DNA from 2 places in the Ruegeria sp. CDSB029 genome. Region 1 is predicted to be linked to the other one. Evidence: riboswitches for the same ligand, from Rfam matches in the RefSeq annotation. Region 1 holds a riboswitch; the other holds the start of a gene.
What was found. Region 1 has a riboswitch for thiamine pyrophosphate ahead of thiD (bifunctional hydroxymethylpyrimidine kinase/phosphomethylpyrimidine kinase). Riboswitches for the same ligand answer to the same signal wherever they lie in the genome.
Positions count from the first base shown of each region.

Region 1 (6,755 bases):
AAATCCTTGTGGGTCTTATGCTGTGCCGGTTACGGAACGGCAAGAATTTCGTGGCAGTTTGCAGGTAATTCAGCGGGAAAGAGTGCACTGAGTGTTTTATTTTAAGCGGAATCAGACGCTTCTGGGCGGCGCTTTCACGACTTCCGAGCTTATCTTCCATGCGGTGGCGCATGGAATACGGTCCAAACACTCGAATGCTGTGATCGCGATCATTGTGAATATCTTGCAAATTCTCGCACTTGTGACCGTGTTTTACCTGATCATGTCGATGCTGGGCGCGCGGGTCGCCAAGATCAGGGGTAACATTATCCTATTTCTGTTGTCAGGTGTCTTTCTGTTCCTGACCCATATCAAAGCCGTCTCGTCCGTCTCTGGCGTGGCAACAGGAAACAACCCGATGATGCTGCACTCTCCGATGAACATGATGGTTGCGCTGTTGGCAACCGCATTTGGGTCGCTTTACACGCAGTTGGTCTCGATCCTTGTGATCCTTTTCATCTACACTGTCGCAGTTGAGCCATTGGAGATCCAAGAACCGGGTGGCGCGTTCTATATGTTGATATTGGCCTGGTTTACCGGATGCGCGGTGGGCGTCGTGTTTATGGCAATCTCGCCATGGCTTCCCACCACCACGGGAATTCTCAGTACAATCTATCGACGCCTGAACATGATTTTTTCTGGCAAAATGGTTGTAGGGAACGCGCTGGGTGGCTTCATGCTGAGCTTCTTTGCCTGGAACCCGTTGTTTCACATAATCGACCAGTGCCGCGGCTTTGTCTTTCGCAATTACTTTCCGCGAAACACCAGTTGGGAATATGCGATTTGGGTTGGAATGGCCTTGTTGATGATTGGGTTGCTGGGTATCTTTTTCACCCGTCAGCATGTGTCGGCCAGTTGGGGCGCGCGCCGCTAGTTTGCCACCCGTAAGGTCAGGTTGATCCGTCCACCTTTGGGCAACAGTTTGGATGAACCGAAACGGATGCGGTCTACCCCGTGATAGGTCAGGCGGGCGGGGCCGCCCATGACTACGACGTCGCCGGAGTTCAGCCAGATCGACTCGGTCTTGCCGCCCCGGGTTTCGTTTCCGATGCGAAAAAGGGCATCGTCGCCCAGCGAAATGGACAGGACAGGCCATGAAAAATCTGCCTCGTCCTTGTCTTGATGCAGCCCCATACGCGCACCTTCGCCGTAATAGTTGATCAGACAGCAATCCGGATCGCGTTGGGTGCTGGCAAGCTTGCGCCATATGCTCAGTATCGTATCGGGAATGTCAGGCCACACCGTTCCTTTAGGGTGTTGCGCCTGATATCGGTAACCCCCTTTGTCGGTGACCCAGCCAAGCGCCCCGGCCGAGGTCATACGCACCGACATTTCCTTGCCCGAAGGCGTAACCGGCCGGAACAGCGGCGCAGATTTCAGAATCGGGCGCAACGCCTCAATCAGTTGCGTTTGTGCCGCAACGTCCAGATAGGTTTTTCTGATGTCAAATCCGCGCAAAAGCAGCCGCGCCATTGAAGATTCCCCAATCCTTGCCAAAACCTTGCCAAAAAGGCCGCAGATTCCCGAAAACCTGCCTTTTACACCGCTTGCAGGCCTCTGATCTCGCCCTTATATACGCCGGGACGCGCGATGGTGTAGTGCTGTTGCGCAAACCAGATCGGGGCCGGATGCCATAACGGGTCCGGACCTCGAGACATCGCCTTGAAGAGAAAGGGATTGAACATATGGGAAAAGTAATCGGTATTGACCTCGGGACCACCAACTCGTGTGTGGCCATCATGGACGGCTCTCAGCCGAAGGTCATCGAAAACGCAGAAGGGGCGCGGACCACGCCTTCGATCGTCGCCTTCACCGAAGATGAGCGTCTGGTCGGTCAGCCTGCAAAACGTCAGGCGGTCACCAACCCCGACAACACGATCTTTGGCGTCAAGCGTCTGATCGGTCGTCGTGTGGATGATGCAGAAGTCCAGAAGGACAAGAAAATGGTGCCGTACGCCATCGTGGATGGCGGCAACGGTGACGCGTGGGTGGAAGCCCGCGGTGAAAAATACTCCCCAAGCCAGATTTCGGCCTTCACTCTGGGCAAGATGAAGGAAACTGCCGAGAGCTATCTGGGTGAAGAAGTCACGCAGGCGGTCATCACCGTTCCGGCATATTTCAACGACGCACAGCGTCAGGCCACAAAAGACGCCGGCAAAATCGCCGGTCTGGAAGTGCTGCGGATCATCAACGAACCGACAGCGGCCGCGCTGGCCTATGGTCTGGACAAGGAAGAAACACAAACCATCGCGGTTTATGACCTTGGTGGTGGTACGTTCGACGTGACCATTCTGGAAATCGACGACGGGCTGTTCGAGGTCAAATCGACCAATGGTGACACCTTCCTGGGTGGTGAAGACTTTGACATGCGCATCGTCAACTACCTGGCGGACGAGTTCAAAAAGGAACACGGTGTCGACCTGTCGCAAGACAAGATGGCCCTTCAGCGCCTGAAAGAAGCTGCTGAAAAAGCCAAGATCGAGCTGTCCTCGACCTCGCAGACCGAAATTAACCAGCCGTTCATCTCGATGGGCGCTAATGGTCAGCCGCTGCACATGGTCATGAAACTGACCCGTGCCAAGCTGGAATCGCTGGTTGGCGACCTGATCAAGAAGTCGATGAAACCCTGTCAGGCCGCATTGAAAGACGCCGGTTTGTCGGCGGGCGACATTGACGAGGTTGTTCTGGTCGGTGGTATGACCCGCATGCCGAAGGTGATCGAAGAGGTCACCAAATTCTTCGGTAAAGAGCCGCACAAAGGTGTGAACCCGGACGAAGTTGTTGCAATGGGTGCCGCCATTCAGGCCGGTGTTCTGCAAGGCGACGTCAAAGATGTGGTTCTGCTGGACGTAACCCCGCTTTCGCTGGGGATTGAGACGCTGGGTGGCGTGTTCACCCGTCTGATCGACCGCAACACCACGATCCCGACCAAAAAGTCTCAGGTCTTCTCGACTGCCGAGGACAACCAGAACGCTGTGACCATCCGCTGCTTCCAGGGGGAACGCGAAATGGCTGCGGACAACAAGATCCTGGGTCAGTTCAATCTTGAAGATATTCCGCCCGCACCGCGTGGCATGCCTCAGATCGAGGTGACTTTTGACATCGACGCCAACGGCATTGTCTCGGTTTCGGCCAAAGACAAAGGCACCGGCAAAGAGCAGAAGATCACCATCCAGGCATCGGGCGGTCTGTCCGACGAGGATATCGACAAGATGGTCAAGGACGCCGAAGAGAACGCGGAAGCCGACAAGGAACGCCGCGAACTGGTCGATGCCAAGAACCAGGCCGAAAGCCTCATCCATTCGACCGAAAAGTCTATGGAAGAGCATGCCGACAAGGTCGACCCGACCACCATCGAAGCCATCGAGCTGGCGATTGCCGCGCTGAAGGACGAGCTGGAAACTGAGAACGCCGACAAGATCAAGTCCGGCATTCAGAACGTGACCGAAGCGGCCATGAAGCTGGGCGAAGCCATCTACAAGGCGCAGTCCGAGGAAGCCGAGGATGAGCCTGCGGCAGCTGATGAAGCTCCGGCTGGTGATGACGACATCGTCGATGCCGAGTTCGAAGATCTGGACAACGACAAGCGTAACTAACGGGTAACCGGGCCAATTCGGGCCGGTCCGGTTGCCGGGCCGGCCCGATTACGTTGAGGCAGAAGGAAATACTGATGTCCAAACGCGACTATTACGAAGTGCTCGGCGTGTCCAAGGGCGCTTCGGCGGATGAGATCAAGAAAGGCTTTCGCAAGAAGGCCAAAGAACTGCATCCAGATCGCAATAAGGACAATCCCGACGCCGAAGCGCAGTTCAAAGAGGCGAATGAGGCCTATGATGTCCTGCGCGACGGCGACAAAAAAGCGGCTTACGACCGCTTTGGTCACGCCGCTTTCGAAAATGGAATGGGCGGCGGTGGCCGACCCGGCGGCGGATTTGGCGGGCAAGGCGACTTCTCCAGCGCATTCTCGGATGTGTTCGATGACTTGTTCGGCGACTTCATGGGCGGTCAGCGCGGTGCAACTAGCGGTGGCCGGCGTGCCGCGCGCGGCTCGGACCTGCGCTATAACCTGAGGGTGACGTTGGAAGAGGCGTTCTCGGGGCTGCAAAAGACGATTAGTGTACCTGCCGCCGTGGCCTGTTCGGCCTGTGACGGATCAGGTGCGGAAGGTGGGGTGGAGCCCACGACCTGCCCGACCTGTTCCGGTATGGGAAAAGTTCGGGCGCAGCAGGGTTTTTTCACAGTCGAACGGTCCTGCCCGACCTGTTCGGGTCTGGGTCAGATCATCAAGAATCCTTGTAAATCCTGCGGAGGCGCCGGGCGCGTTGAAAAAGAGCGTGCTCTGTCGGTCAACATTCCGGCCGGTGTCGAAACCGGCACCCGCATTCGTCTTGCCGGTGAAGGTGAGGCCGGGATGCGCGGTGGCCCTCCGGGCGACCTGTATATTTTTGTCGAAGTTTCGGACCACAAGCTGTTCGAGCGCGACAGCGTAAACCTGTATTGCCGCGTTCCGGTCAGCATGGGGAAAGCCGCGCTGGGTGGTTCGATCGAAGTGCCCACAATCGACGGTGGCCGTGGCCGTGTACAAATCCCGGCGGGCAGCCAGTCAGGCCGTCAGATGCGATTGCGCGGTAAGGGCATGCCCGCCCTTCGCGGCGGTGGAATTGGCGATATGTTCATTGAACTGGCGGTGGAAACCCCGGTCAATTTGACCAGCCGCCAGAAAGAGCTGCTTCGCGAGTTTGACGATCTGGGCGAAGACAACCACCCGGAATCAAAAAGCTTCTTCTCATCCGTCAAATCTTTCTGGGACGGCATGAAGGGCTGAACCAGCACTTCGTAAACTTCTGTCGCAAGCCGGCCCATCGAGGCCGGCTTTTGCATTTTATAAGTCCAGTTTGACCGTGATCTGCCCCAAAATTGGCCCTTGATTCCCCCGCCATCCCCTGAGAGTGTCGCCCCAACCGTTGGGGTGCCCTGCTTGGGGGCTGAGAGGCGTGAACGCGCTAACCCATCGAACCTGATCCGGGCAATACCGGCGTAGGGAACGGTCTTATAGTGCTTAGACGTTTTCCATGCCCGTTGCCCATTTTGAACCGGAGCAACGACATGGCACCAATTGCCTTAACAATCGCAGGATCTGACAGCGGTGGCGGGGCCGGAATTCAGGCAGACCTCAAGGCCATGTCCGCGCTTGGCGTCTACGGTGCCAGCGTAGTTACCGCAGTGACGGCGCAGAATACTCGTGCAGTTACGGCCGTGCATGGCATCCCTCTGGACGTCATTGCAGCCCAGATCGAGGCTGTTCTAACCGACCTGGATGTTGGTGCGATCAAGATCGGAATGCTGGCGACCCCTCAGATCATCCAATGTGTCGCAGACAGTATCGCGGATTTTGACGGGCCGGTGGTTCTGGATCCGGTCATGATCGCGAAATCCGGCGATGCATTGCTGGCAGAAGAGGCGATCCAAACGCTACGCGACGTATTGTTGCCGCGCGCGACCGTGTTGACGCCAAACCTGCCAGAAGCGGCCCGTTTGCTGGGCGCTGAACCAGCGGACAGCTTCGAGCAGATGATTACACAAGGGCGCGAGTTATGCGCATTGGGTGCGGGTGCGGTCCTGATGAAGGGCGGTCATGGGAAAGGCGACATCTGCCACGACGTACTGGTCTCAGATTTTGGCGTGATGGACCAATTTCAAGCGCCGCGCCGACAGACAAGCAACACCCACGGAACGGGATGCACGCTGTCCTCATCCATAGCGGCCGGATTGGCCAAGGATCTTTCGCTGCCCCAGGCCGTGGCGCAAGCACATGACTATCTGCAGGGCGCCATCGCTCAGGCTGATGCTCTAAAAATCGGACAAGGTCACGGGCCTGTTCATCACTTCCATCAGGTTTGGTCCGCGTGACCGTCTGTTCGATCATAGGGGCAGGCGTGGTCGGGTTGGCCGTTGCTTCCGAACTTGTCGCGCGCGGGGCCAAGGTTCAGGTGTTTGATCCCGGTGGTGCACCGGGGCCGCATGGCTGTTCCTGGTGGGCGGGCGGAATGTTGGCACCTTGGTGCGAGTATGAAAACGCCGAGGAACCTGTCCTGCGTCTGGGGCAATTGGCAATCGACTGGTGGGCCAAGCGCACTCAGGTCCACAGGCGCGGCACATTGGTTGTTGCTAACCCACGAGACCTGCCGGATCTGCGTCGTTTCGCCCGCAGAACGGAGGGGTTTTCTGAAGTTGATGACAGAGAAATAATTTTATTAGAGCCTGATCTGCATGGTTTCAAAAAGGGTCTCTACTTTGCTGCGGAAGCCCATTTGGATCCGCGTCAGGCCTTACTGGATCTGTCGCACCAGCTTCAGGATCACGGTGTTGAATTCCATCATGCGCGCGCTCCGACGGGATTGGACAACGCCATTGATTGCAGAGGTCTGCACGCGCGCGAATATCTGCAGGACTTGCGCGGCGTGAAGGGTGAGATGCTGGTGATACGGTGCCCAGACGTGACACTGACCCGGCCTATACGCCTGCTTCATCCACGCGTGCCGCTGTATATCGTTCCACGCGGCGACGGCGTCTACATGCTGGGCGCGACAATGATCGAATCCGAGGATAGCAGCCGAATTACCGCACGCTCGATGCTTGAGTTGCTGAGCGCAGCCTACGCCCTGAACCCCGCCTTTGGTGAGGCTGAAGTGTTGGAAATCGGCGTCGATCTGCGC
Region 1 covers NZ_JBXWOX010000002.1:83,116-89,870, forward strand. The annotation lists gene AC2FI8_RS02975 (ABC transporter permease) at 92-913, shown strand; gene AC2FI8_RS02980 (alpha-ketoglutarate-dependent dioxygenase AlkB family protein) at 910-1,512, opposite strand; gene dnaK (molecular chaperone DnaK) at 1,725-3,635, shown strand; gene dnaJ (molecular chaperone DnaJ) at 3,710-4,864, shown strand; TPP riboswitch at 4,995-5,100, shown strand; gene thiD (bifunctional hydroxymethylpyrimidine kinase/phosphomethylpyrimidine kinase) at 5,146-5,949, shown strand; gene AC2FI8_RS03000 (FAD-dependent oxidoreductase) at 5,946-6,755, shown strand, end outside.

Region 2 (6,755 bases), on a different contig from region 1:
GGGTCAGGCATGTGCCATCTCAGATCACGACGCGCGCCCGTAAAACCCGATGCGTTCTTCGTCTGTGAACTGAACATTTGGCCGATCATAAAAGGAAAACACGGCGATCATGCGGTCGCGGTCGCCTTGAACAGGCGAAACGCGGTGCGCCGTGTTTTTGCCTTTGAAGATGTTCAAAGTCCCCGGTTGCAGATTCATGAGCGTGGGCTCGCGCCGACCTTCCAGCAATTCAGCCACCCCGTCATAATTAGGGTTGTCATCACTACGCAGGTCCTTTTCGTACTCGAATTCACCGCCCGCTAACGGCGCTTGCAACAGCAGCGTTGTGGTGAATTCGGACCTGTCGAAATGCCAGTTCAGGGCCTGCCCGGCTGAGTAAGCCATAACATTCACGCGGGCCAGCGGATCATCCATGACAAAAAGCTTAGGCTTTTCCATGACCGCAGCCAGAAACAGCGCAAATGGCGGCCATTCATACAGGCGGATGACAAAGGCCTGCCCCAACTGATCGGCGCAAATCGTCCTGTTAGACGTTTCAAATTGGGTCAGGGCCGGATGGTCGCTACCGAGGCCCTCGATAGACGTCCTGAAATAGATGTTGTGCCGCCGTGCATGGACAAAAGCCTCTTCAGCCAAAACCGGTTGCAGCTCAGACACCGCCGATTCCAGCGCACTGTCGCGAACAAAGCCAGGCAGGTTGAAAAGTCCATTCTCAGAAAGATCGGCTTTGAAGCGTTCGATCAGGCTGTGCCAGGCCATGCTGCCCGGCTGGTCCAGTGGATACAAATCCAAGTTTATGACATCACGCATCTTCGACCCTCCCTTCCTGTTATCCTGAGCAGGGCTTGAAACAGGGTTTTATCAATGGATAGTCTTTTTGGGGAGCATAAGAAATTCAAAAGCTCTGACCGGAAACGGATTGCCGCGCGGAAAGCGCCTGTTCCTGGGGGCGCTTGTTTAGTAGAAATGGCGGCGATGGATTTACAGTCGGAGACCCTCATCAGGATGAGCATGTCGCCGATCCCTTTGCGGCAGGATTACCGGATAGCTTACGCAAAAAGACGTAGATCTCCTCCAGATGTAAAAATAGTCGTAGCTGCGCTTCATAGTTAAGGCGCCACTGAATTCAACAGTGGGGATCAATCTGGCACACTCGCCCAACGACGTGAGGTAACTGCCCTGATTTGTTGACGCAGGCTATTTGCCCGCATACGAACTTGCCCACATGCAGGAAACCCACAGCCGACGCGACACAAATTCCGCCGGGCATCCAAGGAATAACGCCATGAGCGAACATATCATCGTCAGCACTCAGGATCGCGTCACCACAGTCACGATTTCTCGCGCAGACAAGAAAAACGCGATCACTTTTGCCATGTATACCGCGATAGCTGAAGCCATCGAAGAATACGGTCAAACCGATCAAGCCCGGGCGCTGGTCATCACTGGTGAAGGCGATATGTTCACAGCCGGGAATGACCTGCAGGACTTTATGACAGGCGGGCTTCCGGCGGGTGACGTTGAAAATCCGATTATTCGGTTCCTGAATACGATCCGGGATTGTCCGAAACCCCTGATCGCCGCAGTAAACGGTCCTGCAATTGGCGTTGGCCTGACCATGCTGCTGCACTGCGATCTAGTCTATTCCGCGGACAGCGCTACATTCAGCGCGCCATTTGTCCAACTGGGCCTGGTGCCCGAGGCCGGTTCTTCGATGCTGCTGCCTGCGTCCCTCGGCATGGCTGTCGCCAATGACGTCTTGCTGGCCGGGCGGGTTTTGACGGCATCCGAGGCCCTGAATCATGGGTTGGTCGCGCGCGTCTTTGGCGACGGCGAGTTGATAAGCAAAGTCCAAGAGATTGCACAAGCCATTGCGGCCTCATCCCCGGTAGCGCTCAAACAGTCTAAGGCCCTGATCCGCAATCAGCGTGACGAAGTGGCCGGACACATGGCCGCAGAAATCAAGATCTTTGCTACGCAACTACAGTCCCCCGATTTTGCCGAGAGTATTGCGGCCAAACTGCAAAAACGCGCACCGAATTACAGCTGACCCGCGCCTTTGAGCGATTACGGCTTTCCACGCCCCGACGGCAATCCGGGCTAGATGTAACGGCAACTGAGGCACAAAGCACCGCTGAAGCAAACCCAAGCTGGAACCAACCTTCCGTCATCGACTTACGTCGCCAATGACGGAAGGATATCAACTTAATTTCATTACCGGGCTGGTCAATTCCGCCCGGCAATGGAATCAGTGCGCATCAACAAATTTTGATTCGCCCTGACACGCTTTTACAAGCCGAAATAGGGCGTGCCCTGTGGCTGTTGGATGGCGTTTCACCCGATAGCCGCGTGAAGTCAGAGGAAAAGCATGGGCCTAACCTGCTATGACGTGATGGTACCGCCTGAGGTACAAAAGACCATTCTGCCGGATGAAAGCATCGCCACGGCTTTCAACATCATCAGGGGCAGCCGGGCACGGTTTCTGCCTGTCGTGGCTGAAGACGGGACTTATGTTGGCGTCTTTACCGCCCCAACGCTGCTGAAACTGATTCTGCCGAAGGCGGCGACAATCGGTCTAAATGATGATGCGTCGCGCGTCGCGATCGACTCGCTCAGCTTCATGAACCTGACGCGGGAAGATTTCGAACAACAGATGGAGCGGCTGAAGACCGAAAAGGTTCGCGACAACATGTCGAGGCCCTCGAACATCCCCGTTGCTGCACCCGACACGCCGGTGATGGAAGGTATCTTCCTGATCTACAAATACAAACGGCACGTGATCCTTGTTGAGCCCGAAACCAACCGTTTTGTTGGCACCGTAAGCGCCAACTCGCTTTTGGATCGCGCACTCAGCTAACCCTATACAAACCGGACTAAAACTTTGGCTACGCATTCGACGTCACACGGAGAGGCCGCTCTCTCTGTTCCACAACTATTGGGCATTGATCCGCTTTGGGTCGCGACCGGAATTCTGATTTTGGTGTATGCGGTCCTGATCACGGAAAAGGTCAACCGCGCCATTCTGACGATGCTGGGCGCGTCCCTTATGGTCTTGTTTGGCATCATCAATCAGGAACAAGCTGTGGCAGGTGTGGACGCCAACACGCTGGCACTGCTTATCGGCATGATGGTCATCGTGGGGATCACCAGCAAATGCGGATTGTTCCAATATGTAGCGATTAAGGCTGCAAAAGCGGTGAAAGCCAATCCAACCGGCATCCTGATCATGCTGACGCTGATTACGGCGGTGTTCTCGGCCCTGCTGGACAACGTGACAACCGTTTTGCTGATCGCCCCGATTACGCTGCTGATCACTGAAGCCCTGGAAACGCGTGTGTTCCCGTTCTTTGTCGCCGAGATCCTGGCCTCGAACGTGGGGGGAACAGCGACGCTGATCGGTGACCCGCCCAACATCATCATTGGCTCGGCCGCAGGGCTGAGCTTCAACGATTTCGTGGTGAACCTGGCGCCTATCTCGGCCATATGTCTGGTTGTCCTGACCGGCATTATTTACCTTATGAATCGCAAGGAACTGGCCCGCATTCCGAAATCGGCCAGCGATCGGATTATGGGTTTCAACGAATCCGAAGCGGTCACTGATGTTTTCTTGATGATCAAGTCTCTGGCCGTTTTGGCTCTGGTTTTGCTGGGGTTCACGCTGGGACACAGCTACGGCATTCAGCCGGGTACGTCAGCGTTGGCCGGAGCAGGCCTGTTGATGCTGCTGGCCTACGGCCACCAAAGCGGTGAAGAACAATCCGAGTCGGTTCACCACATCTTTGGTGAAGTTGAATGGGTCACAATCTTTTTCTTCGGTGGGCTGTTCGTCATTGTTGCCGGTGTTGAACATGTTGGGCTGCTGGCATTCTTTGGTGAGAAAGTGCTGGAGCTGACCCAAGGCGACATGATGTGGACCGCGTTCTTCATCTTCTGGGCCTCTGGCATCCTGTCGGCCATTCTGGACAACATCCCGTTTGTGGCAACGATGATCCCTCTGATCGAATCCACCGCGGATACATTTGGCGGTGAAGACGCGATTGAACCCCTTTGGTGGTCGCTGGCGCTTGGGGCCTGTCTGGGCGGCAACGGCACATTGTTGGGGGCAAGCGCCAACCTTACGGTGGCTGCTTTTGCGGAAAAGGCCAAGCAGCCCATCGGCTTCATCGCCTTCGCCAAAATTGCATTCCCGATCATGATCCTGACCCTGATGATCGCGAACGTCTATATTTGGCTGCGTTACTTCTGACCTATGGCCCTTTGAACCAAACGTATTACAGGTTCAAAGGGCGTCCGACTCCGGACAGGTTTACTTGCCCGCATGTGACACGCACCGCGCTGAGGCACCGAATTTGGTTGTCTTTCTAGCCAATCCCCCCTAGTGACGGCCTCACCTCGGGGAGCACGGCCTGCCGCGCTGAGATGCTTATCAAGCGAACCCGTAGAACCTGAACCGGCTAGAACCGGCGGAGGGAAGGGTTTCGGTTTCATCCATCCTTGCCCTCTCGCCGCAATGGAGGATGACATGAAACATCTGCTAATTGCTGCGGGACTTCTGAGTGCAACTACGGCCATCGCCGCCGACAAGCCTCAGCTAACCGTTTACACCTATGACAGCTTTGTATCCGATTGGGGCCCCGGCCCGCAGGTCAAAGAAGCCTTTGAGGCAACCTGCGACTGCGAGCTGAACCTCGTGGGCGTCGAAGATGGTGCCGCACTTTTGTCGCGTGTCCGGCTTGAGGGTGAAAACTCTGACGCCGACGTCGTGCTTGGTCTGGATACCAACCTGATTGCAGCGGCCCGGGAAACCGGCCTGTTTGCGCCCAATTCCGTTTCTGCCGACTTCGCGCTGCCGATCGAATGGACCGATGACACGTTCACACCGTATGACTGGGGCTACTTCGCCTTCGTTCACAAAGCGGATGCGACCGCGCCTGCGAACTTCCGGGAGCTGGCGGACAGCGACACCAAAATCATCATCCAGGACCCTCGCTCGTCCACGCCCGGTCTGGGTCTGCTGATGTGGGTTAAAGCGGCGTATGGTGATGATGCACCCGAAATCTGGACTGGTCTTTCCGACAATATCGTGACGGTCACAAAAGGCTGGTCCGAAGCGTACGGCCTGTTCCTTGAGGGCGAGTCGGACATGGTTCTCAGCTACACGACATCTCCGGCCTATCACCTGATTGCCGAGGACGATGGCAGCAAGGCTGCGTCCGCTTTTGACGAGGGCAACTATCTGCAAGTTGAGGTTGCGGCAAAGCTGGCCGCGACGGATCAGGCCGAATTGGCGGATCAGTTTTTGCAGTTCATGGTCTCGGATGCGTTCCAGCAAATTATACCGACAACCAACTGGATGTACCCGGCCGTAACCCCGGCAGAAGGTTTGCCTGCAGGGTTCGACACCCTGACAGTGCCGGCAAAGTCGCTGCTGTTCTCCCCCGATGAAGCCGCCGCCGTGCGGGATCAGGCCCTGGCAGAATGGCAGAACGCGCTCAGCCAGTAAGCCCATGGCCCGGTATCGGTGCGGCAGCTCTGGTCGCCGCGCTGATCCTGGGCACTCTTGCGGCGGTTGCACTGCGTGCTGAAACCAGCGGCGGGTTCACTCCCGCCGACTGGGCTGCGCTGCGGTTCACGCTGACCCAAGCCACACTGTCCGCATTGTTCAGCGTGGTGTTGGCCGTGCCGGTCGCGCGGGCTTTGGCACGTCGGAGGTTCCCCGGCCGACGGGCTTTAATTGCGCTTTTGGGCGCGCCCTTCATCCTGCCGGTCATCGTTGCCATTCTGGGCCTGCTGCAAGTTTTTGGCCGGTCGGGGTGGATCTCGGACTTCCTTGGCATTTTCGGCCTGCCGCCCATACGCATCTACGGCTTGCATGGCGTCGTACTGGCGCATGTGTTCTTCAATCTGCCCCTGGCCACTCGCCTTGTTTTGCAAGCCTGGCAAGAAATTCCTGCCGAACGGTTTCGCCTGGCCGCACAACTGGGCTGCAACGGCATGGCCATGTTTCGACTGATCGAGATGCCCATGCTCAAACGGACCCTGCCCGGGGTTCTTGCAGTAATCTTCGCCATCTGCCTGACCAGTTTCGCCGTCGCCCTCACCTTGGGCGGAGGACCACGGGCCACAACGATCGAACTGGCAATCTATCAGGCTTTTACCTACGATTTCGACCTGGGCCGCGCCGCCCTGTTATCCGCCCTGCAACTTGCCCTGACAGCAGCGACCGCTTTAGCGGCGTTGAAGTTTTCGCGCGGGGACGGTTTCGGAACAGGTCTCGATCGCGCCTTGCGCCGCTGGGACGGGGGTGCGCCGACGATAGATGTATTCTGGATCGTCGCAGCGGCCGTCTTTTTGCTACTGCCTTTGGCATCGGTCGTAATTTCGGGAGCTGCCGGGTTGTTTGACATGCCCGCAATCGTTTTTCGGGCCGCGCTGATCTCGGTCCTTGTTGCCACTGCAAGCACCGCTGTCCTGCTTTTGCTTGCTTTGCCTATGGCCACCGCCGTCGCAAGCGGCCGGCACGGGCTTGTGGAACTCAGCGGCATTTTGGGTTTGGCGGCTTCACCACTGGTCATCGGTACGGGCCTGTTCATCCTAATCCGGCCTTTGGCAAACCCGACGACATTGGCTCTGCCTGTCACTGCTTTGGTGAATGCTGCGATGGCCCTGCCCTTTGCTTTACGCATTCTGGTCCCCGCGGCGCGCGACATAACCGCTAGGCACGGACGTCTCGCGCTTTCATTGGATATGACAAA
Region 2 covers NZ_JBXWOX010000005.1:237,361-244,115, forward strand. The annotation lists gene AC2FI8_RS08475 (HalD/BesD family halogenase) at 25-810, opposite strand; gene AC2FI8_RS08480 (enoyl-CoA hydratase) at 1,286-2,050, shown strand; gene AC2FI8_RS08485 (CBS domain-containing protein) at 2,369-2,857, shown strand; gene AC2FI8_RS08490 (ArsB/NhaD family transporter) at 2,882-4,246, shown strand; TPP riboswitch at 4,384-4,489, shown strand; gene thiB (thiamine ABC transporter substrate binding subunit) at 4,523-5,503, shown strand; gene AC2FI8_RS08500 (thiamine/thiamine pyrophosphate ABC transporter permease ThiP) at 5,479-6,755, shown strand, end outside.
Region 2: another riboswitch for thiamine pyrophosphate. It lies ahead of thiB (thiamine ABC transporter substrate binding subunit); the one in region 1 lies ahead of thiD (bifunctional hydroxymethylpyrimidine kinase/phosphomethylpyrimidine kinase).